4 regions of the Promicromonospora sp. CA-289599 genome follow, and region 1 is predicted to be linked to each of the others. Evidence: riboswitches for the same ligand, from Rfam matches in the RefSeq annotation. Region 1 holds a riboswitch; each other region holds the start of a gene.
The links. A riboswitch is a leader RNA that binds a small molecule or an ion and turns the genes downstream of it on or off. The one in region 1 is predicted to bind thiamine pyrophosphate.

Region 1 (5,358 bases):
TCGCCCCGGTCGCCACCGGCTACGCCGTCTTCGAGGCCGTGCGCTCCCTGTTCGCCGACCAGATCGCGGCGATGCGCACCCGTCGGATGCGCGGCCACGCCGTGGTCGTCGGGCGCACACCGGCCGCCGACCTCATCGCCGAGGCGCTCGCAGCCCGGGGCGCGCCCGTCGCGCGGACCGCAACAGGGGACACGGCGTCGCTGCGCAACGCCGGTATCTCCGGCGCCGCGGTGCTCTACGCGTGCGAGCGAGAGGACGACGAACCCGGCGTCAACGTGCTCACGGTGGCGGTGGCCAACCGTGCGGAGCGGGATCCCGCCCTGCCGGGCCTGCGCCTGAACGCCCACGTGAGCGACCCCGAGCTCGCGCTCGCCCTGCAGGCCCGCCACCTCAGCCACCCGCAGCCGGGTGTGGACTTCTTCACGCTGGGCGAGCTCGTCGCCCGGTCCCTGGCCCGGCGCGACCAGACGGTCGCGCGCGGCGCCACACCCCACGTCTCGGTGGTCGGGCACGGCACGTTCGGCAGGGCGCTCGTCGTGGCGTTCGCGCGGCTGCGGAGCGTCGAGATCGCGTCCGGCGGCGAACCGCTCACGGTGACCCTCGTCGGTCCCGGTGCCCGCGTCGCGGCGCAGGCGCTGCGGGCACGCTGGCCCAGCGTGCGGGCGGCCTGCCGGCTCGTCCCGGTCGAGACGTTCGCCGAGGTGCGCGCGATCGGCACGCCCCAGCGGGTCTACGTGTGCCACGACGACGACGGGGACGCGCTCCGGCACGCGCTGCGGGACAGCGACCTCTGGCGTGCCGGCGAGGGCGCCGTCGTGCTCCGCCTCAACCGCCTCGCGGGCCTCGGCGGCCTGTTCGGCACCCACGACGGCGCGATCCTCGACGACCTCGGCGGGCGGCTCGACGTCGTCGAACCGGGCACGCTGCTGCGCAGGGCGACCGCGCCCGGCGTGCTGGTGCACGACGACGTCTACGACCTCATGGCCGTCTCCGCCCACCTGACCTACCTGCGCAACCAGCGCTCGCGCGGCGTGGCCTGGGAGAGCACCCCGGCGATGGTCTCGTGGGTCGACCTGTCCGACGACCTCCGGGCCGCGAACCGAGCCCAGGTGCGCGCCATCCCGGACCGGCTCCGCCAGATGGGCTGCACCGTCGCACCCGCCGGCGACGGCGAGCACGGCCGGATCCCAGAACCCGTGGTCGACGCCCGCGCCGTCGACGAGCACGAGCGGTGGATGGCCGAGAAGGCCGCAGCGGGCTGGACCTACGGGCCCCAGCGGGACGACGCCCGGCGTCTGCACCCGGACCTGCGACCCTGGGAAGAGCTGTCGGAGGCGGACCGCGAGAAGGACCGCGCGGCGATCCGTGCCATCCCGGTGATCCTCGCGGACTTCGGCCTCCACGTGGTCCCGCTCGTCGACGACGCCGGCTGGGAGGCCGCGGGCGAGCCCGTCCCGGACCCCCGAGGCGTGGTCAAGGGCTGGCGGATGTTCGGCCGCGGCCGCGCGGAGCCGGCCGCCGGCGACTGACCAGGACCGGCACCGCGGGCTGACAGGATGTGCACCATGCGAAGCGTCACCCTCCTCGGCTCCACCGGTTCCATCGGCACGCAGGCCATCGACGTCATCGGGCGCAACCCCGAGCGGTTCCGGGTGGACGCCCTGTCCGCCGGCGGCTCCGACCTGCCGCTCCTCGCCCGGCAGGCCGCGTCGCTCGGCGTGCGCGCCGTCGCGGTGGCCGACGCCGCCGCCCGCCCGACCCTGCTGGACCTGCTCCGGGAGGCGGGCGCCGACGGCGTCGAGGTGCTCGCCGGACCGGACGCCGCGACCGAGCTCGCCGGCCGGGGGAGCGACGTCGTGCTCAACGGCATCACCGGGTCAGTGGGCCTGCGCCCCACCCTCGCCGCGCTCGCCGCCGGCTCGACGCTGGCGCTCGCGAACAAGGAGTCGCTGGTCGTCGGGGGCGCGCTGGTCAAGGCGGCGGTGCGGCACGAGGGCCAGATCGTGCCGGTGGACTCGGAGCACTCCGCCATCGCGCAGTCGCTGCGCTCGGGTGCGTCGTCCGAGGTCCGCAAGCTCGTCGTCACCGCCAGCGGCGGACCGTTCCGTGGCCGCACGCGCGCCGAGCTGCGCGACGTCACGCCCGCGCAGGCCCTGCGGCACCCCAACTTCTCGATGGGGCGCGTGGTCACCACCAACTCCGCGACCCTGGTCAACAAGGGCCTCGAGGTGATCGAGGCGCACCTGCTGTTCGACCTGCCGTTCACCGCGATCGACGTCGTGGTGCACCCGCAGCAGATGATCCACTCGATGGTCGAGTTCGCCGACGGCTCCACCATCGCCCAGGCCGGGCCGCCGCGGATGCTCGTGCCGATCGCGCTGGGCCTGTCGTGGCCCGACCGCCTGCCTGACGTCGACGTGCCCATCGACTGGACCCAGGCGTCCACCTGGGAGTTCGCCCCCCTGGACGACGACGCCTTCCCCGCCGTCCGCCTCGCCCGGCAGGTCGGCGAGGCCGGCGGCACGCACCCCGCCGTCTACAACGCCGCGAACGAGGTGTGCGTGGACGCGTTCCACGACGGGGCCATCGGCTTCCTCGACATCGTCGACACGGTGGCCGCCGTCGTCGAGGCGCACGAGACGACGGACGCCGGCGACGCGACGTCGGTCGAGGGCGTCCTGGAGGCCGACGCCTGGGCCCGCGCCCGCGCGGCGGAGCTCCTCAAGACGATCTGACGGGGCGCGACGAGTCCGACCACGGTGCTGACTCGGCGCCTGCAGTCCGCCGAGTCAGTGGCCTGGTCGGACCGGGGCGCTGACTCGGGGACTCGGGGCCGCCGAGTCAGTCGGTCGGTGGCGGGCCGACCCGAAGCCGTGGTCGACCGGGCCGTGGCCGCGCCAGGGACCGGGCGTGGTGCCCGTCCCGCCGACGACCAGGTCGTCCGCGGCGCGCAGGGCTCCGGTCAGGTAGTCCTTCGCCGCGCGTACGGTGGGCTCCCACCCGTCGTGCCGGGGGCGCAGGACCGCGCACGCCGAGCTGAGCGTGCAGCCCGTCCCGTGCGTGTTCCGCGTGGGGATCCGCGGGGCGGTCAGGGCGACGACGCCGTCCGGGCTGCTGCCGGGTCCGAGGCCGGCCCCCGCGAGGTGGTCGACCGACTCCGCCGAGTCCAGGTGCCCGCCCTTGACGAGGGCGAACCGTGCCCCGAGCTCGAGGAGCGCACGCGCCTGGTCGGCCGCCTCGCGATCGTCCCCGGCCCGTTCGGCGCCGAGCAGCACCGCTGCCTCCGGCAGGTTCGGCGTGACCAGGTCGGCCAGGGGCAGCAGCTCGTCGCGCAGCACGGCTTCGGCGTCGGGCGCGAGCAGGCGGTGGCCCGACGTCGAGACCATCACCGGGTCGAGCACCACGTAGGGCATACGCCCGGCGGCCCGCAGGTCACGCAAGGCCGCGGCGACGGCCCGGCCGACGGCGGCGTCCGTCGTCATGCCGATCTTCACGGCGTCCACCGCGACGTCGGCGAACAGGGTCTCGAGCTGCGCGGTCACCATGTCGGCGGGCACGGGCAGCACCCGCGCCACGCCGGTCGTGGACTGGGCGGTCAGTCCGGTGAGCACCGCGCAGCCGTACCCGCCGAGCGCCGCGAAGGTCTTCAGGTCGGCCTGGATCCCCGCGCCGCCGGAGGGGTCCGAGCCGGCGATCGCCAGCGCCACGACCGGGTGCCCGGGCGGTCGGGTGCGGGATGCGGAGTCAGGCAGGACGGAGCCCATGAGGCGTTCCCTTCGCTAGAATTACCTAGAGCAGGTTCCACGGGTGCGTCTCAGCCAGGCTGGTGCCCGGCGCCCCGCGCCATTTCGGCCCCACCCTACCCAGCGGTCTGCCCGGCCCCGTACTGCAGCCCGTCCACGAGCAGGTCGATCATGCGCCGGCCGTGCTCCGGCTCCTCGTCACCCATGGGCAGGTTCAGCTTGGACACGGCGTACAGGAGGTCCTGGGGGCTGACGACGGCACGGATCGCCCCCGCCTCGACAGCGGCGTCGAGCAGGGAGCCGAGGGCCGGGCCGAGCCGGCCGAGGAAGTAGCCGGGCAGCGCGTCGAACGCCGGGTCGCCCGAGTGCAGGGCCGAGGCGAGGCCGCGCTTGGTCGCGAGGAACTCCGTGTACCGGTGCAGCCACCTCTCCAGGGCGTCGACCGGCCCGTGCTCGGCCGCCAGCGCGGAAGCGGCGTCGGCGGTGGCGTCGACCTCGTGCTGGAACACGGCCTTGACCAGGTCCGAGCGCTTGGGGAAGTGCCGGTACAGCGTGCCGACGCCGACGCCGGCCAGGTCGGCGATCTCCTTCGCGGGCGCATCCACGCCGGACGTGCCGAAGGCCGACTTGGCGGCGTCGAGCAGCGAGTCGATGTTGCGTTGCGCGTCGGCGCGCAGGGGCCGCGGCGCTGTGTTCTGGGTCACTCCACTCCATCCCTTGCTATCCGGAACGCCTTTCCATATAGTTCTGGAAGAGCGTTCCGCTTAGCTCCAGAGTACGACATCGCCGGAGCGCTCACCAGACCTCTCGACCCCAGGAGGGCCCCATGCAGTACCGCAACCTCGGCCGGACCGGTATCAAGGTCAGCCCCTACGCGCTCGGCGCGATGATGTTCGGCGCGGTCGGCAACCCCGACCACGAGGAGTCGATCAAGATCATCCACAAGGCCCTCGACTCCGGCATCAACTTCGTCGACACCGCCGACTTCTACTCGCACGGGGAGTCCGAGGAGATCGTGGGCAAGGCGCTCAAGGGGCGGCGCGACGACGTCGTGCTCGCCACCAAGGTGCACCTGCCCATGAGCGACGACCCCAACCACCGCGGCAACTCCCGCCGCTGGATCATCGCCGAGGTCGAGAACTCGCTGCGGCGCCTGGGCACCGACTACATCGACCTCTACCAGATCCACCGCCCCGACCCCGAGACCGACGTCGAGGACACGCTGGCGGCGCTGACGTACCTGATCAGCTCCGGCAAGGTGCGGGCCATCGGCTCGTCGACGATGCCCGCCGCCGAGATCGTCCAGGCCCAGTGGGTGGCAGAGCGGCGCGGCCTGGAACGCTTCAGGGCCGAGCAGCCGCCGTACTCCATCCTGAACCGGGGGATCGAGCGCGACGTCCTGCCGGTCGCCCAGCAGTACGGCATGGGCACCCTGGTCTGGAGCCCGCTCGCCGGAGGCCTGCTCACCGGCCGGTACCGCAAGGGGCAGGACAACGACACCCACCGGGCGCAGTTCGGGTTCGAGCACCTGCGCGACGAGCAGCGGCTCGACGCCGTCGAGCAGCTCGTCCCTGTCGCCGAGGACGCGGGCATCCCCCTGAACCACCTGGCGATG
Region 2 (5,358 bases), 1.3 Mb from region 1:
ACCCGGGCGTCCCGGTGCAGCCGGTCACGCCGATCGAGTACCGCGTGGGCGTGGACCAGACGTACGCGGTGGCCGACGACCACGTCGCGTCCGACTACTACCGGGCCACCACGTTCGACGGCACGGGACCGGGCGACCGCACGGTGGTGCGCGGCAACGACGTGTACTACCAGGTGTGGCTGGCGCACCGGCACGTCTTCGTCAACGCGTCCGACGTCGAGCTGCACGACCCGGTGGTGGCCGATGTGTCCGGGCCGAGCATCGAGGGCAGGGCCAAGCCGGGGAAGGTCCTGCGCGCGGACGCCGGCACGTACCTCCCGAACGACGTCCGCGTCCGCTACCAGTGGCTGCGCGACGGCGAGCCGGTGTCCCGGGCGATCGGCAGCAGGTACCTCGTGACGGGCCGCGACCAGGGCGCCGAGCTCACGGTCCGGGTGACGGTCTCGGCGAAGGGCCACGCCTCGGCGGCGTACACGTCGGAACCGCGGGGTGTCCCGGGCCGCTAGGCGGCCGCGGGGGTGACGGACACTCCGCGGCCGACAGGCCGGATCACCAGTTCGGCGTGACACCCGGCAGGTTGCGCGGCAGCCTCACGTTCTTCGGGTGGTAGACGTACGTGATGCCGTCGGTCGAGGTCTGCCACACACGCTCGAAGTTTTCCCGCGTGTAGACGGAACGCACGGCCTCGTTGCTCGCCTTGTTCGGGTCGTTGATGATCGGGTCGCCTGCTGCGGTGAACCCGACCAGCGTCACGAGGTGCCCGTTGGTGCCGTACCCGGCCTCAGGCATCTCCTCCTCCTCGAAGCTGATCGAGAAGATGAGCGGGATGCCCGCCTTGATGAACTTCTCGGCCTCCGCGAGGGACCGCAGCCGGGTCACGAACGAGTCCAGCCCGAACGTGCTGGCGTACGCGGCGTTGAACGGCCAGTTGCCCGCGCCCTCGTACGTGTAGTCCCAGGTCCGCATGGCGGCGTAATCGACCTGCGGGTCACCGTTCGGGGCCTCGATGCCCTCGAGCTCGGCCTCCGGCACCTCGCGCCCGTAGTAGTACAGCACCATGGACGACGACGTCGGCGAGCACCACACCTGGCCGCCGCCCCCGAACTCGGGGTACTCGCCGCGGTGGATGTTCTGGCTGAACTGCGGCACGTCGAGCGACACCGCACGACCGAGCGTGAAGTCGCTGGTGCCCGTGTAGTGCGAGTCGGGCAGGTACTCGTTGGTCATGGTGCTCACCGAGTCCAGCCGCGGCGATACCCGGGTGCCCTCGGGCCGGTACAGCGTGGCCCGCGTCTGGAACGCGTCGGGCTCGTTGCCCGACTTCGCGACGAAGGTGTCCGTGAACAGGTACGCGTCCGCGTCGGTCTGCCCGTTCACGGAGGTGCGGTGGATGTCGCCGACGCTGCCGTCGGCGGGTGCGAACTCGGCGCCCGACGCCCAGCGGCTCATCACGAACCACTTGGTCCACGTCCCGTCGGCCTTGCGGCCCCGGAACTCGATCTCCACCCACGTGCCGGTGGGCGTGTGCGCGTTCCACGAGCTCACGGACTCGTCGATCAGGTACCCGGCCGCGACGACCGGCGACGTCCACCGGCCCGTCTCGTAGGTGACGGGAGTGCCGTCGCCGAACGGGTCGGTGTACTCGACGGTGTCGCCGCCGTGCTTCAGCACGAGCCCGCCCTTGGCGTTCGGCCGCAGGTTCGAGGTCTCGCCCGCACGTAGCTCGCGTACCCCGTCCCAGGAGGTCAGCGTGATCTGGTTGTCCGACGCCGCCGGACCCGGCCCGTCCGCAGCCGCCGCACCCGCCACGATTCCTGCTTGCACTACGAGCGCTCCCGTCGCCATCAGCGCGAACACCCTCGTTCGCAGCTTTCCTCGAACTGACATGTGTGCCTCCACGTCGGGGCCCGCCGCTGGGTGAAGCGAGCCATGAGGTCTCTCTATCAGAGCGGAAGAGCTTTGGCCCCGAAAGAGAGACCCCGGTGAGCACAGACGGCTCGGGGTGCTAACGTCGGCGGCGATCCCACGGGTGCCTCACGCAGGGGCTGAGATCGGGCTGTTCGGCCCGGGACCGTTGAACCTGTCCGGTTAACACCGGCGTAGGAAGCAGGAGTCTCATGATGGAGAAGTCCCAGTCCCGCACGCTCGCTTACCAGTACGAGCGCGACCACGAGCACGACGGCGGGTACAGCACACCGCAGGACGGCACGGGTCTCCGGGTGCCGGTCACGGAGATCACGCTGGCCCCGTCGCCCGACGGCGCCCCCAACGAGCCGGTCCGGGTCTATCGCACGCAAGGCCCCGGTTCCGACCCGGTCCGTGGCCTCGCTCCCGCCCGCGAACCCTGGGTCGTGGCACGCGGAGACACGGAGGAGTACGACGGCCGCGATCGGGCACTGGCCGACGACGGGCGCGGCGCGCTGCGCCGCGGTGCCGCCAGCCAGGAGTGGCAGGGTGAACGACGCCGGCCCCGCCGGGCGCTCCCCGGCCGGACCGTCACCCAGATGCACTACGCACGCCAGGGCGTGATCACGCCCGAGATGCGGTTCGTCGCGGTGCGCGAGAACTGCGACGTCGAGCTCGTGCGCAGCGAGGTGGCCGCTGGCCGGGCGATCATCCCGAACAACGTGAACCACCCGGAGTCGGAGCCGATGATCATCGGCAGGGCGTTCCTGGTGAAGGTCAACGCGAACATCGGCAACTCCGCCGTCCACAGCTCCATCGCGGAGGAGGTGGAAAAGCTCGAGTGGGCCACCAAGTGGGGTGCCGACACGGTCATGGACCTGTCCACGGGCGACGACATCCACACCACGCGCGAATGGCTCATGCGGAACTCGCCGGTGCCCATCGGCACCGTGCCGATCTACCAGGCCCTGGAGAAGGTGAACGGCGACGCCAGCGCGCTGACCTGGGAGATCTACCGCGACACGGTGATCGAGCAGTGCGAGCAGGGCGTCGACTACATGACCGTGCACGCCGGCGTGCTCCTGCGGTACGTGCCGCTCACCGCCGACCGAGTCACGGGCATCGTCTCGCGCGGCGGGTCGATCCTCGCGGGCTGGTGCCTGGCGCACCACCAGGAGAACTTCCTCTACACGCACTTCGACGAGCTCTGCGAGATCTTCGCCCGGTACGACGTCGCCTTCTCCCTCGGCGACGGCCTGCGGCCGGGCTCGCTCGCCGACGCGAACGACGCCGCGCAGTTCGCCGAGCTCGACACCCTCGCCGAGCTGACGAAACGGGCCTGGGCCCACGACGTCCAGGTCATGGTCGAGGGGCCCGGACACGTCCCGTTCCACCTGGTGCGCGAGAACGTGGAGCGGCAGCAGGAGCTCTGCGACGGCGCCCCGTTCTACACGCTCGGCCCGCTCGTGACCGACATCGCGCCCGGGTACGACCACATCACCTCAGCGATCGGCGCCACCGAGATCGCCCGGTACGGCACCGCGATGCTCTGCTATGTCACGCCCAAGGAGCACCTCGGCCTGCCGAACCGCGACGACGTGCGCACCGGCGTGGTGACCTACAAGATCGCCGCGCACGCCGCCGACGTCGCCAAGGGGCACCCCGGCGCCCGCGACCGGGACGACGCCCTGTCCAAGGCCCGCTTCGAGTTCCGCTGGCGGGACCAGTTCAACCTGTCGCTCGACCCGGAGCTCGCGGAGTCGTACCACGACGAGACGCTTCCGGCCGAGGCCGCGAAGACCGCGCACTTCTGCTCGATGTGCGGGCCGAAGTTCTGCTCGATGCGGATCTCGCAGGACATCCGCGACGAGTTCGGCGGGGCGCAGCACCAGGCGGCGCTCGCGGACGCGGCGTCGGCGTCGGCGTCCGCTCAAGCGGAGGGCATGGCCCAGAAGTCCGCGGAGTTCCGCGAGTCGGGCGGCGAGGTCTACCTCCCGGCCCCGACCCTCCGCCCCTGACCATTCGTTGAGTGCTGGCTATTTGCGGGCCGGAGCGTGCTGAGCCCGCAAATAGCCAGCACTCAACGAGGACGGTCAGGGTAGGTCCGGGACCGGGCCCGTCGTCGTGCCCTCGACCAGGGTCACCGGCAGCACCACCGACCGGGGCTCCTCGCCGGCCAGCAGCGCGATGACGGCCAGGCCGAGCGCCCGGCCCTTCTCCACGAGCGGCTGGTGCACGCTGGTGAGCACGTCGGGGGAGAGCCACGGCAGGTCGAGCCCGTCGAACCCGGCCACCGACACGTCCTCGGGCACCCGCAGCCCGAGCTCGCGGGCGGCGATCACCGCACCGGCGGCGAGCAGGTCGGAGTGCGCGACGATCGCCGTCGGACGGTCCCGGGCGGGCGCCCACTCGGACAGGATCTCGGTGGCGGCGTCGCGCCCGTGCTCCACGAGCGACGCGGGCGTCTCCCACGAGATGACGGGCTCGATGACGTCCCGTACGCCGGCCAGCCGGTTGCGGGTCGGCGTGCGCTCGGCGGACGCGAGCCGGTCGGCGTCGACCAGCCCGGACCGCTCGTCCCGCCCGAACGGCAGCGTGATCTCCGCGATCCGCGTGTGCCCGAGCTCGACGAGGTGACGCACCGCCTCGGCGGCGCCCAGGCGGTCGTCGACGCTCACCACGGGGACGCCGGACACCTCGTGTCCCTCACCGATCACGACGGGCACCCCCCTGCGCTGCAGCGCGGCGAGGTTCGGGTCGTCCTTCAGGGTGCCCCAGACGAGCACCGCGACGTCCATCGCGGCGGCCTCGACCAGCGGGTCGACGGCGGGCGGCAGCCCCGCCTCGGCGGCGAGCCCCATGGACTGCGTGGTGGTGCCCTGCGGCATACCCGGCACGAGCAGCACGCCGAGGCCCTGCTCACCGATCGCGGAGACGAGGCCGTGCAGCACCTGGGTGGAGACGGGGTCGCGGAACGACCTGCCGAGCTGGTCACCGATCACCACACCGACGATCCCCGACCGTCCTGACCGGAGCTGCCGCCCCAGGGGGTTGGGGCCGGAGTACTCGAGCTCGCGCGCGGCGGCCAGCACCTTCTCCCGGGTCTCGGGGGTGATCGGTCCCGCGCCGGAGAACGCGAGCGACGCGGTGGAGACGGAGACACCGGCCAGCTCGGCGACCTTCGCGAGGGTCGGTCGTACGGTCTGGCGGCTCATCGCGGGTTCCTTCTCTCTCACCTCGGCACCAGTGGTGCGGGCCCAGGAATCTGCTGGGCTGATCCCAGATTGTGGCTTACGGTCGGGAGATTCAATCGCACCAAGGAGTTCAGTGCCTACTGCACACGCCGCCGCTCGTGCGGTCTTCGTCGTCTTCGCGGCCAGCGGGTTCGCGTTCGCGAGCTGGGCAGCACGCCTCCCGGCCGTCCGGGACGGACTCTCCTTCTCCGAGCAGGAG
Region 3 (5,358 bases), 2.4 Mb from region 1:
GCCATCAGAACTCCCCTCCGGCGCGCTCGTCGCGCAACCGCTCAGCCAGCATCATCACCGTCGCGGTGAGCACGGCGAGCACCACCGACGCCGCGAGCGCCATCCCGTAGTTCTCGGCGCCGGGCCGCCCGATGAGGCGGTAGATCACGACGGGGAGGGTGGCGCCGTCGGGCCGTGCGAGGAACGATGTCGCACCGAACTCACCGAGCGACACCGCGAAGGCGAACCCGGTGGCCAGCCCGACCGAGCGCAGGGCGATCGGCAGGTCCACGGTCCGCAGCACGCGGCCGGGGCCGGAACCGAGCACGGCGGCGACCTCGCGCAACCGGGGGTCGATAGCCCGGAGCACGGGCAGCACCGTACGCACGACGAGGGGTACGGCGACCACCGCCTGCGCCACGGGGACGAGCAGCCCGGAGGTCCGCAGGTCCACACCGAGCACCGGCTGGTCCATGGTGATGAGGAACCCGAATCCGACGGTCACCGCGGACACCCCGAGCGGGAGCATGAACAGCCCGTCCAGCGCCCCGACGGCGCGGCGTGCGCCGACCGACCGCGGCCGCCGGGACACCACGAGCGCCACGAGACCGCCGACCACCAGGGCGATCACCGTCGCGGCCAGTGCGGTCCGGAGCGAGGTAGCGGTGGCCTCCCACACGGTGACGACCAGTGCGTTGCGCTCACCGGTGGTCCCGAGCGCCACGTAGTTCCCTGGTCCCCAGGAGCCGTCGGGCTCGCGGAAGCTGCGGGTCACCAGGCCGGCCAGCGGCAGCACCATGAGCCCGCCGACGATCGCCGCGCCCACCAGCGCCGTCGTCATGTCCTGGGGCGACCGCCAGGACAACCGCCTGGCCGAGCCGTGCGTGGACACGAGGCGCAGCGCCGCCTCCCGCCGGCGGCGGGCCCGGGCGGACACCGCGAGGGCGCCCGAGATGACCACGAGCTGCAGGATCGAGAGCACCGAGGCCGTCCGCAGGTCCAGGAACTGGGTGGTGCGCGTCCAGATCTCGGTCTCGATGGTGCCGTACCGCACGCCGCCGAGGACCAGCACGACCCCGAAGGCGGTGGCGCAGAACAGGAACACCACTGCGGCCGCGGACGCGACAGCGGGCGCCAGCGAGGGCAGCGTCACCGTGCGGAAGACCCGCGCGGGCCCTGCCCCGAGCGACGCGGCGGCCTGCTCGGTCCTGGGGTCGAGCCGTTCCCACAGCCCGCCGACGGTCCGCACGACCACCGACACGTTGAAGAAGACGAGGGCGACGACTATCCCGGCCAGCGACTCCTCCAGCCTGAGGAAGCCGAGCGTGCCGCCGGGCGCGAACAGGGTGCGGAACGCGACGCCGACCACGACGGCGGGCAGCACGAACGGCACCGTCACGAGCCCGCGCACCAGTACCCGGCCGGGGAACGACCGGCGGTAGAGCAGGTACGCGAGCGGCAGTCCGAGCAGCACCGAGAAGGCGGTGCCGAGCACAGCCTGGGTCAGGGTGAGCCACACGAGCCGCCACGTGCGCGGGCTGGACAGCACCTCCGCGAAACCGGTGAGGTCGAGCACGCCGTCGGGCACGAACCCGCGGACCACCAGCGCGGCCACGGGCCAGGCGAAGAAGACGGCGAGGAACCCGAGGGGGACGGCGACCGCCGTCCCCCAGAGCAGCGGCGCGGGCCGCAGGCTCAGCCGACTACGGTCTCTGTCCACCGCTCTATCCACTCGTCGCGGTGCTCGCTCACCTCGGCGGGATCCACCTCGAACGGCGTCTCCGCCTGGGGTGCGAACTTCTCCCAGTCGGCGGGCAGCTCCGTGGCGGGGTCGGCCGGGTACATGTACATCGACTCGGGCAGCGCGGCCTGGGCGTCCGCGCCGAGCAGGAAGTCGACGAACGCCTGGGCGCCCTCCGGGTTGTCCGACCCGGCGAGCACCCCCGCGTACTCGACCTGCCGGAAGCACGTCTCGAGCAGCGCGCTGGTGGTCGACCCGGAACCGTCCTCGCTGACGGTGAAGGCCGGCGAGGTCGCGTACGACAGGACGAGCGGGCGCTCGCCGCCCTCACCCGCGCCCGAGAAGTCCACGTAGTAGGCGTCCTCCCACGAGTCGGCGACCTTGACGCCGTTGTCGACCAGGGACGCCCAGTAGTCCTCGAACCCGTCCTCGCCGAACGCCCCGACGGTCGCCAGCAGGAAGGCGAGCCCGGGCGACGACGTCGCGGGGTTGCTCACCACGAGCAGGTCCCGGTACTCCGGGTCGGCCAGGTCCTCGAGCGTCTTCGGGACCTCGAGGTCCGACTGCTCGAACCAGGCCTCGTCCGCGTTCACGCAGACGTCGCCCTGGTCGATCGGGGTGAGCGCGCCGCCCAGCTGCTCGACGCCGTCGGGCAGGTCCGCCGGGGTGTACTCCTCGACGACCCCCGCCTCGAGCGCGCGGGACGCGAAGGTGTTGTCGATGCCGAAGACGGCGTCGCCGAGCGGGGCGTCCTTGGTCAGCACCAGCTGGTTCACCAGGGTTCCGGCGTCGCCCGCCGCGCTGACCTCGACGGTCAGCCCGGACTCCTCCTCGAACTGCTCGACGACCTTCTCGTCGAGCGCCCAGGAGTCGTGGGTCACGAGGGTCACGGTGCCCGACGCCGCCGGGTCGCCCCCGCCGGTCCCGGAACCATCGGACCCAGAGCCGCCGCACCCGGCGAGCAGGAGCGCCACGGAGAGCGCTCCGGCGGCCGGAACAACATGGATGGTGCCCGTGCGAGCACCGGTAGGACGCAACATCGTGCCTCGACTTCCTCCGCCGGTCTTACCCGGATCAGGTTCAAGGGTCTGCGGTGTTCCGCACTCTCAGCGCCGTGTGGCGCTCCCCTGTCGTGTCCGGCCAGCCTACTGGCTGGTCGGACGCTACGGTGTAGGGATGGCCAAGATCGAGACGGAACAGACACTCGCCGAGAAGGTCGGCACTCTTGCCCTGACGCTCGCGGCCGGCTGGGTCGCGCAGAAGGCGGTCAGCATGATCTGGAAAGGCGTGACCGGTAACGACGCGCCCAGCAAGGCGGACGACCCGGAGCTGGACCTGGTGCAGGCCACCGTGTTCGCGGCGGTCGCCGCGGGCACCGCGGTGTTCGCGAAGCGCATGGCGGCGAAGGGCGCGTCCACCGCCGCCCTGCGGCTCGCCGCCCGGCGCGCGGCACGCTGACCGCACGCCGTCTCAGGTGCCGGCCGGGTTCGGCCCGTGCCGGTTCGGCCTGCGAGCCCGACGTGACACCCTGGTCCCGTGAGCTTCACGCACCTTGACGACCGCGGCCAGGCCCGCATGGTCGATGTCACCGCCAAGCAGCCGACGATCCGCTCCGCCACCGCGACGGGCAGCGTCCGCTGCGGTCCCGACGTCGTGCGGGCGCTGCGCGACGGCGCCGTCCCCAAGGGGGACGTGCTGGCCGTGGCCCGGATCGCCGGGATAGCGGCCGCGAAGAGGACGCCGGAGCTGCTGCCGCTCGCGCACGTGATCGGCGTGCACGGCGCCGCGGTGGACCTCGAGGTGACCGACGACGGCGTCACGATCACGGCGACCGTCCGCACGGCCGACCGCACGGGGGTCGAGATGGAGGCGCTCACCGCGGTCGCGGTCGCGGGCCTCGCCGTCGTCGACATGGTCAAGGGCCTGGACAAGTCCGTCTCGCTCGCGGACGTGCGCCTCGAGCGCAAGACGGGCGGCAAGTCGGGCGACTGGGAGCGTCCGGCATGATCACCGTCCGCTATTTCGCCGGCGCCCGGGAGGCCGCCGGTGTCACCACCGAACAGCTCGGCGGCCCGACGTCGGTGGCCGCCCTCCGCGCTGCCCTCACGGCAGCGCACCCGCGCCTGGCGGACGTGCTGCCGAAGTGCGCCCTGCTGGTGGCGGGCGCCCGCACGACGTCCGACGACGCCCAGGTCCCGGACGGCGCGACGGTAGACGTCCTGCCCCCCTTCGCGGGCGGCTGACCCCGCTCAGGTGTCCGACCCGGCTCGGGTCAGTGGTCGCCGCCGACGAGCTGCGAGCGGACGTGCGGCCAGAGCGTGAGCACCACCTGGAGCCCGTCGCGCACCCCGCCGGACGACCCGGGCAGGTTCACCACCAGCGCGCGCTCCCCGTCGGCGGTGCCGGCGATCCCGGCCAGCCCCCTGGAGAGCGCGGCGGTAGGGACGCCCGCCGCGATGCCCTGCTGACGGACGGCCTCCGCGATCCCCGCGATCTCCTGATCGATCACCTCGCGCGTGCCCTCGGGGGTGAGGTCCCGCGGGGCGATCCCGGTGCCGCCGGTGGTGATGACGAGCCGCGCGCCGTCGTCGAGCACGGCACGCAGCACGTCCCGGACCGACTCGACGCCGTCGGGCACGAGGTGCTGATGCACGTCGGTGAGCCCGGCCTCTTCCAGGAGAGACACCGCCGTCGGACCAGACCGGTCCTCGGCCTCGCCGCGTGCACAACGGTCGGAGACAGTGATCACCGCTACCCGGTCGGACGTCATACCGACACGCTATCGGCCTCCGGCCCGTGGGGCTTGGCTGCCTCAGCGGGCTCGGCAGTCTCGGCAGTCTCGACGGCCTTGTCGCGACGGTACGCGCGCACCGACCATGCAACGGCGGCGGCCCAGACCACCCAGATGATCACGTACACGGTGTTCATCAGGACAGGGCCCGCGGCGATCCAGTCGCTGTTGAGCAGCGTGCGCGAGTTCGTGAGGATGATGACGCCACCCACGAGCGAACCGAGGACGCGCGGGGGCACGAGGCGCACCAGCCAGGCGGCGATCGGCGCGGCGATCAGCCCACCGATGAGCAGAGCCAGCACCCAGGTGAAGTCGATGCCCTCGCCGCTGAGGCCGACGAAGAAGCCGATGCTCGCCGCGATGGCCACGAAGAACTCGCTGGTGTCGATCGAGCCGATCACCTTGCGGGGCTCCATGCGGCCGCTCGCCAGGATCGCGGGGGTGCCCACCGGGCCCCAGCCACCACCGCCGGTCGCATCCATGAAGCCGGCCACGAGGCCGAGCGGCGTGAGGAAGCGCCGGCGCAGCGGCTTGTCCGAACGCGCGGGGAGGCCCTGCACGGTGAACCGGAGCAGCACGTAGAGGCCGAGCGTCAGCAGGATCAGCGACATCACCGGCTTGGCGATCTCGGTGGAGAGGGACGACAGGAAGGTGGCGCCGGCGAACGCACCGATGGCGCCCGGGATGCCGATGCGGGCGACGACCTTCCAGTCCACGTTGCCGAAGCGCCAGTGCGAGGCGCCGGAGGCCAGGGTGGTGCCGATCTCGGCGAGGTGCACGGTGGCCGACGCCGCAGCGGGGTTGGTGCCGATCGCGAGCAGCAGGGTCGTGGAGGTCACGCCGTAGG
Region 4 (5,358 bases), 370 kb from region 1:
GCCGCGGCGGCCTGCCCGCACCGGCCGCCGCATACCCGGCCTCGACCGCGAGCCGCATCGCGTGCGCCATCCGCACCGGGTCTGCCGCGCGGGTCACGGCGGTCGCCAGCAGGACGCCGTCGCACCCGAGCTCCATCGCGAGCGCCGCGTCCGACGCCGTACCGATCCCCGCGTCCAGGATCACCGGGACGGACGCGGCGCCGGCGATCGCCTCGATGTTGCGCGGGTTGGCGATGCCGAGCCCGGAGCCGATCGGCGAGCCCAGCGGCATGACCGCCGCACAGCCGACGTCCTCCAGGCGGCGCGCGGTGATCGGGTCGTCGTTGGTGTACGGCAGCACGGTGAATCCGTCGTCGACCAGGATCTTGGCTGCCTCGACCAGGCCGACCACGTCGGGCAGGAGCGTCACGTCGTCGGCGATGACCTCCAGCTTGACCCAGTCGGTCGCGCACGCCTCGCGGGCGAGCTGCGCGGTGAGCACCGCCTCGCGCACGGAGAAGCAGCCGGCGGTGTTGGGTAGGGCGCGGATGCCCAGGCGTTCGAGCAGCCCCCAGACGGACGGGTCGCCGGCGGCTGCCGGGTCGTCCGACGGCCGGGGCCGGGACACGCGGCGCATCGCGACGGTCGTCAGCTCCGTGCCCGAGGCCACGAGCGCGTCCTCCAGGGCGAGCAGGCTCGCCGCTCCCCCGGTGCCCATGACCAGGCGTGATCCGAGCGTCGTGCCCGCGATGGTGAACGGTGTGTCAGTGCTCAGCATGCTCAGCCTCCCTGCACTGCGGTGACGACCTCGACACGGTCGCCCGGCCGGACGTACGTGGTGCCCCAGGCGCTGCGCGGCACGACGGCGTCGTCGAGTGCGACGGCGACCCCGCGCGGTGCGCCGTCGACCACGAGGTCGGGCAGCAGGCGGGCGACCAGGTCGGCGATCGGCAGCGGGCCGTCGAGCGGGTACGGCTCGCCGTTGACGACGGCCGCGCCGGGCGCCCCGGGAGCCTGCGCTCCGGCGGTGCCGGATGTCGCGGACGGTGCTGTGGTCATGCTGTGCCTCCTCGTTCGGTCCTGGGTGTGGTGCTGTGTGGTGTGGTGCTGTGTGGTGTGGTGCTGTGTGGCGCGGCGCGGTCCGCGACGGCGAACCGGAGCGGGTCCGCGTACCGGGTGGCCGCCTCGACGGCGGCCCTGACCTCCGGCCCGCCCGGCGACCCCGGCGGCCCCGGCGGCGCAGCGCCCAGCGCCTCGTCGACGGCGGCCGCCGTCAGCGGGGTGAGCAGGATGCCGTTGCGGTGGTGCCCCGTGGCCAGGTACAGGCCGTCGGCCGCCCGGCCCAGGAGCGGTGCGTTGTCCGGGCTGCCGGGCCGGGCCCGGGTGATGGCCCCCAGGAGGACCGCGTCGTCGAGCTCGGGCAGCAGGGCGCGGGCGTCGCGCAGCAGCGCGAAGACGTCGCCGGCGCGGGTCAGGTGGTTGTCGTCGCGCTCGTCCGACGTCGCGCCGACGACCAGCTCGCGCCGCCCGTCGGGCCGTACCCGGCGGGGTACCACGTAGACGGGTCGCCCCTGCACGGTGCCGCGCACCACTACCGCGGGCGAACGGTCGGCGGCGGCGTCCAGGCGCAGGGTCGTGCCGGGTACGGGCCGGGTGGGCGCACCCGCGAACAGGGCTGCGCTCGCGTGGCCGGCGGCCAGGACCACCGTCCCCGCGGAGTAGGCGGTGCCCGCGTCGTCGAGCACGCCGACGACTGCGCCGTCCGCCCAGGTCAGCGAGACCGCGGCGCGGGGCACGTGGGTCGCGCGGGCGGTGACCACGGCGAGCGCCGCGTGCACCGCACGCGGGTCCACCTGGTGGTCGCCGGGGACCCACGCCGCACCCGCCACCCGGGGCCCGACGCCGGGCTCGCGCCGCCGCGCCTCGGCGGGCGTGATCTCCACCGAGCCGAGACCCAGGTCCCGGTGCAGGGCGAGGATCCGGCGCAGCGCGACCAGGTCGTCGCCGTCGTAGGCGAGGGCGAGGGTCCCTGCGGTCTCCAGGCCGACGGCGCCGGCCGGCAGCCCCGCCGCGCGTTCGAGCGCGTCGGCGAACTCGGGCCAGAGGGCGAGCGAGGCCGTGCCCAGCCGCGTCTGCGCCTCCTCCCCGAAGCCCGCCTCCATGACCGGCGCGAGCATGCCCGCGGCGGCGTGGGTGGCGCCGTCGCCGGGCGCCGGGTCCAGGACGACGACGTTCGCCCCGGCCTCCAGCGCACGCCAGGCAGCGGTCAGGCCGATGATGCCCCCGCCGACGACGAGGACGTCGCACGCGTGACTGCTCGCACAGCTGACAACGTGGCTGCTCGCACGGCTGCTCAAGTGTTCTCCCTTCGCTGGCATGACCCAGATCAGGTTCGACGGTCGGCGCCCTGCGCCCTCTCAGCCCCGTCCGGGGCTCCCGTGCACGCGACAACCATAACCCTGCCCGGCGGCCGCTCCGGGACGCCTGTGCACCAGGCGCCGGCCCACCAGCGCGTCGACATACACTCACGCTCGTGGATCCCCGTACCCGGCTCGCCGACGCCCGCCTGTACCTGTGCACGGACGCCCGTCAGACCACCGGTGACCTGGAACCGTTCCTGCACGCGGCGCTGGAGGGCGGCGTCGACGTCGTCCAGCTCCGGGACAAGTCCCTGGAGGCGGCCCGCGAGGTAGAGCTGCACGCCCTCGTCGCTCGGGTGGCCACCGAGCACGGCGCGCTGTGGGCGGTCAACGACCGGGCCGACATCGCGCGGATCGCCGGTGCTCCCGTGGTGCACATGGGCCGGGGCGACCTGCCGTCCGGCGCGGTGCAGGCCCTGCTGGGCGAGGGCCCCGTGCTGGGCCGCTCCACCCACTCCCTCGACCAGGCGCTGGCAGCCGAGGCCGACGCCCGCGTCGACTACTTCTGCGTGGGTCCCGTCTGGGCCACACCCACCAAGCCGGGCCGCGCGGCCGTCGGCGTCGACCTGGTGCGCGACGTCGCCGCCAAGGAGCCGGCCACGCCCTGGTTCGCCATCGGCGGGGTCGACGACGCCCGCCTCGACCAGGTGCTCGACGCCGGGGCGCGCCGCGTCGTCGTCGTCCGCGCCATCACGCAGGCGGACGACCCGAGGGCCGCCGCCGCCGGTCTGCGGCGCAGGATCACGGACGCGGACGGGTAGCGCGAGCGGGGGTCAGCGCTCGTCCGCCGCGGGCCGGCTGCGCCGTCCGAGGACGAAGCCGACCGCACCACCGATCAGGAGCGCCCCGGCGCCGGACAGCAGTGCTGCCGCCCCGGGCGCATAGGTGCCGTCCGGGACGTAGGTCGTGCCCGACAGGGGCGCGTACGCGAACCAGCCGTAGGACGTCGGGCGGCTCTCGAACCAGGCGGCGGTGCCCAGGAGCACGAGTCCGAGGACGGCGAGGACCGGGACGACGACACGTACGGCGCGCTCCCGACGGGGTACCGGAGGCGGGGTGGCTGTCATGCCGCTCATCCTCCCGGCGCACGTCGCCGAGGGCAACCGTCGTTCCTGGCCACCCGGTGGACAGACGGGTCATTCCGGGTAGTTCTACCCACCGATATTCGACGACTTTTCACCTTTGTACTCGGTAGGGTGCTCCGGTTGCGCCTGTGTGGACCGTCCGGGCGAGCAATCTTTCGTGGAATGAGGAGGACGCATGAGCCTGGTCTCACGCGCGTTGAAGAACCGTCGATCCGTGGTGTCTGCCGGTGTGGTGACCCTCTTCGGGGTGGGGCTCGTGAGCTTCGCGCTCCTGTACGAGGGCGAGACGACAGCCGACGTCGAGCTGAACGACTCGGGCGTCTGGGTGACGCGGACCGCGTACGGCGAGCTCGGCCGGTTCAACTACGACGCGAAGGCCTTGGACGGCGTCCTGCTGGCAGGCGCCGGAAGCTTCGACGTGGAGCAGGACGCACAGCGTGTCCTCCTGAACAGCACGAGCAAGTTCTCCGCGAGCCCGGTGAACCCGGGGCAGCTCGTCCTCGACGCCACGATGAAGCTTCCCGCCGGTGCGCAGGTCGCCTCGGGCAGCGCGACCACCGCCGTCTACGACCCGGAGACCGGCAGGGCCTGGGTCCTCCCGTTCGCCTCCACCACGTTCGACGAGACCAAGCTCAAGCCCACGGTCAAGGCGGGCACCGGTGGCAGGCTCGCCGTCGGCGACGACGGCACGGTCCTCCTCGCCGTCCCGGGCGACGGCAAGCTCTACACGATCCCCACCACCAAGCAGGGCGTCGCCGAGCAGGTGGACGAGGCGAGCCTCCCCCTCGGCGCCGACGCCGAGGTGCAGGTCTCCGCGGTGGGTGACGAACCAGTGGTGTTCGACCAGACGTCCGGGACCCTGGTCCTGCCGGGCGGCGAGACGGTCAAGATCGCCGACGGCGCACAGGGCACGCTGCAGCAGCCGTCGAGCGCGACCGGCAACGTGGTGGTCGCGACGCTGAACGGCCTGGTCGTCCAGCCGCTCGCAGGCGGGACCTCCACCCTGCACTCGCTGACGGACGGGCCCGCAGCTGTCGCATCGGCCCCCGTGCAGCTCGGCGGGTGCGTCTACGGCGCCTGGTCGGGACCTGGTCAGGTGGTCCGGGAGTGCGCGGGCGAGGCCGACGACGTCAGGCAGGCGCTGGAGGGTGCGGACGCCTCCACGAACCTGGTCTACCGCGTCAACCGTGAGGTCATCGTGCTGAACGACGTCGCGAACGGTCAGCTGTGGATGGCCGCCGACGACTTCGAGATGGTCGACGACTGGGACTACATGCAGCCCAAGGACGGCGACGGCGAGAAGACCGAGTCGGAGCAGACCACCGCTATGCAGGTCGACCACTTCGTGGCCGACCGGAACAAGGCCAACACCACGCCGGTACCCGAGGACGACTCGATCGGCGTCCGGCCCGGCCGCACCACCGTGCTGAACGTGCTGGGCAACGACATGGACAAGGACGGCGACGTGCTGACGGCCTCGGTCGTCACCCCGCCCGAGGGCGTCACCGTCGACCGCGTGCTCGGCGGAGCGGCCCTGCAGGCCGACGTGCCGGACGACGCGACCGGTGACACCACCTTCACGTACCAGGTCGACGACGGCCGCGAGAACGGCAAGGCGACCGCCGAGGCCACCGTGCGGATCGTACCGCTGACGGAGAACAACCCACCGGTCCAGCCCGACGGCGAACCCGTGCTCCAGGTGGGCCAGGACCGTCTGGCCAGCATGAAGGTGCTGCCGTACTTCCAGGACCCCGACGGCGACGACCTCTACCTCTCGAACGCGACTACCGCCAACCCGCTGGACGAGGTGCGGTTCCGCCCGGACGGCACCGTCGAGTTCCGTGACGGCGGCGGCGCCACGGGCCTCAAGGTGG

Region 2: another riboswitch for thiamine pyrophosphate. It lies ahead of thiC (phosphomethylpyrimidine synthase ThiC); the one in region 1 lies ahead of thiD (bifunctional hydroxymethylpyrimidine kinase/phosphomethylpyrimidine kinase).
Region 3: another riboswitch for thiamine pyrophosphate. It lies ahead of ACQEVI_RS10380 (thiamine ABC transporter substrate-binding protein); the one in region 1 lies ahead of thiD (bifunctional hydroxymethylpyrimidine kinase/phosphomethylpyrimidine kinase).
Region 4: another riboswitch for thiamine pyrophosphate. It lies ahead of thiO (glycine oxidase ThiO); the one in region 1 lies ahead of thiD (bifunctional hydroxymethylpyrimidine kinase/phosphomethylpyrimidine kinase).

What each region holds. Positions count from the first base shown of each region.
Region 1 is NZ_JBNJNI010000001.1:4,685,496-4,690,853, forward strand. It holds gene ACQEVI_RS20870 (RyR domain-containing protein) at 1-1,529, shown strand, start outside; gene dxr (1-deoxy-D-xylulose-5-phosphate reductoisomerase) at 1,566-2,735, shown strand; gene thiD (bifunctional hydroxymethylpyrimidine kinase/phosphomethylpyrimidine kinase) at 2,790-3,764, opposite strand; TPP riboswitch at 3,754-3,851, opposite strand; gene ACQEVI_RS20885 (TetR/AcrR family transcriptional regulator) at 3,860-4,447, opposite strand; gene ACQEVI_RS20890 (aldo/keto reductase) at 4,570-5,358, shown strand, end outside.
Region 2 is NZ_JBNJNI010000001.1:3,396,714-3,402,071, forward strand. It holds gene ACQEVI_RS15060 (N-acetylmuramoyl-L-alanine amidase) at 1-506, shown strand, start outside; gene ACQEVI_RS15065 (C39 family peptidase) at 550-1,887, opposite strand; TPP riboswitch at 2,018-2,123, shown strand; gene thiC (phosphomethylpyrimidine synthase ThiC) at 2,118-3,923, shown strand; gene ACQEVI_RS15075 (LacI family DNA-binding transcriptional regulator) at 3,999-5,120, opposite strand; gene ACQEVI_RS15080 (MFS transporter) at 5,233-5,358, shown strand, end outside.
Region 3 is NZ_JBNJNI010000001.1:2,335,377-2,340,734, forward strand. It holds gene ACQEVI_RS10370 (ABC transporter ATP-binding protein) at 1-5, opposite strand, end outside; gene ACQEVI_RS10375 (ABC transporter permease) at 5-1,699, opposite strand; gene ACQEVI_RS10380 (thiamine ABC transporter substrate-binding protein) at 1,675-2,760, opposite strand; TPP riboswitch at 2,755-2,859, opposite strand; gene ACQEVI_RS10385 (DUF4235 domain-containing protein) at 2,897-3,178, shown strand; gene moaC (cyclic pyranopterin monophosphate synthase MoaC) at 3,257-3,727, shown strand; gene ACQEVI_RS10395 (MoaD/ThiS family protein) at 3,724-3,963, shown strand; gene ACQEVI_RS10400 (MogA/MoaB family molybdenum cofactor biosynthesis protein) at 3,993-4,490, opposite strand; gene ACQEVI_RS10405 (sulfite exporter TauE/SafE family protein) at 4,487-5,358, opposite strand, start outside.
Region 4 is NZ_JBNJNI010000001.1:5,051,570-5,056,927, reverse strand. It holds gene ACQEVI_RS22490 (thiazole synthase) at 1-757, opposite strand, end outside; gene thiS (sulfur carrier protein ThiS) at 760-1,038, opposite strand; gene thiO (glycine oxidase ThiO) at 1,035-2,336, opposite strand; TPP riboswitch at 2,326-2,429, opposite strand; gene thiE (thiamine phosphate synthase) at 2,513-3,160, shown strand; gene ACQEVI_RS22470 (hypothetical protein) at 3,173-3,466, opposite strand; gene ACQEVI_RS22465 (Ig-like domain-containing protein) at 3,660-5,358, shown strand, end outside.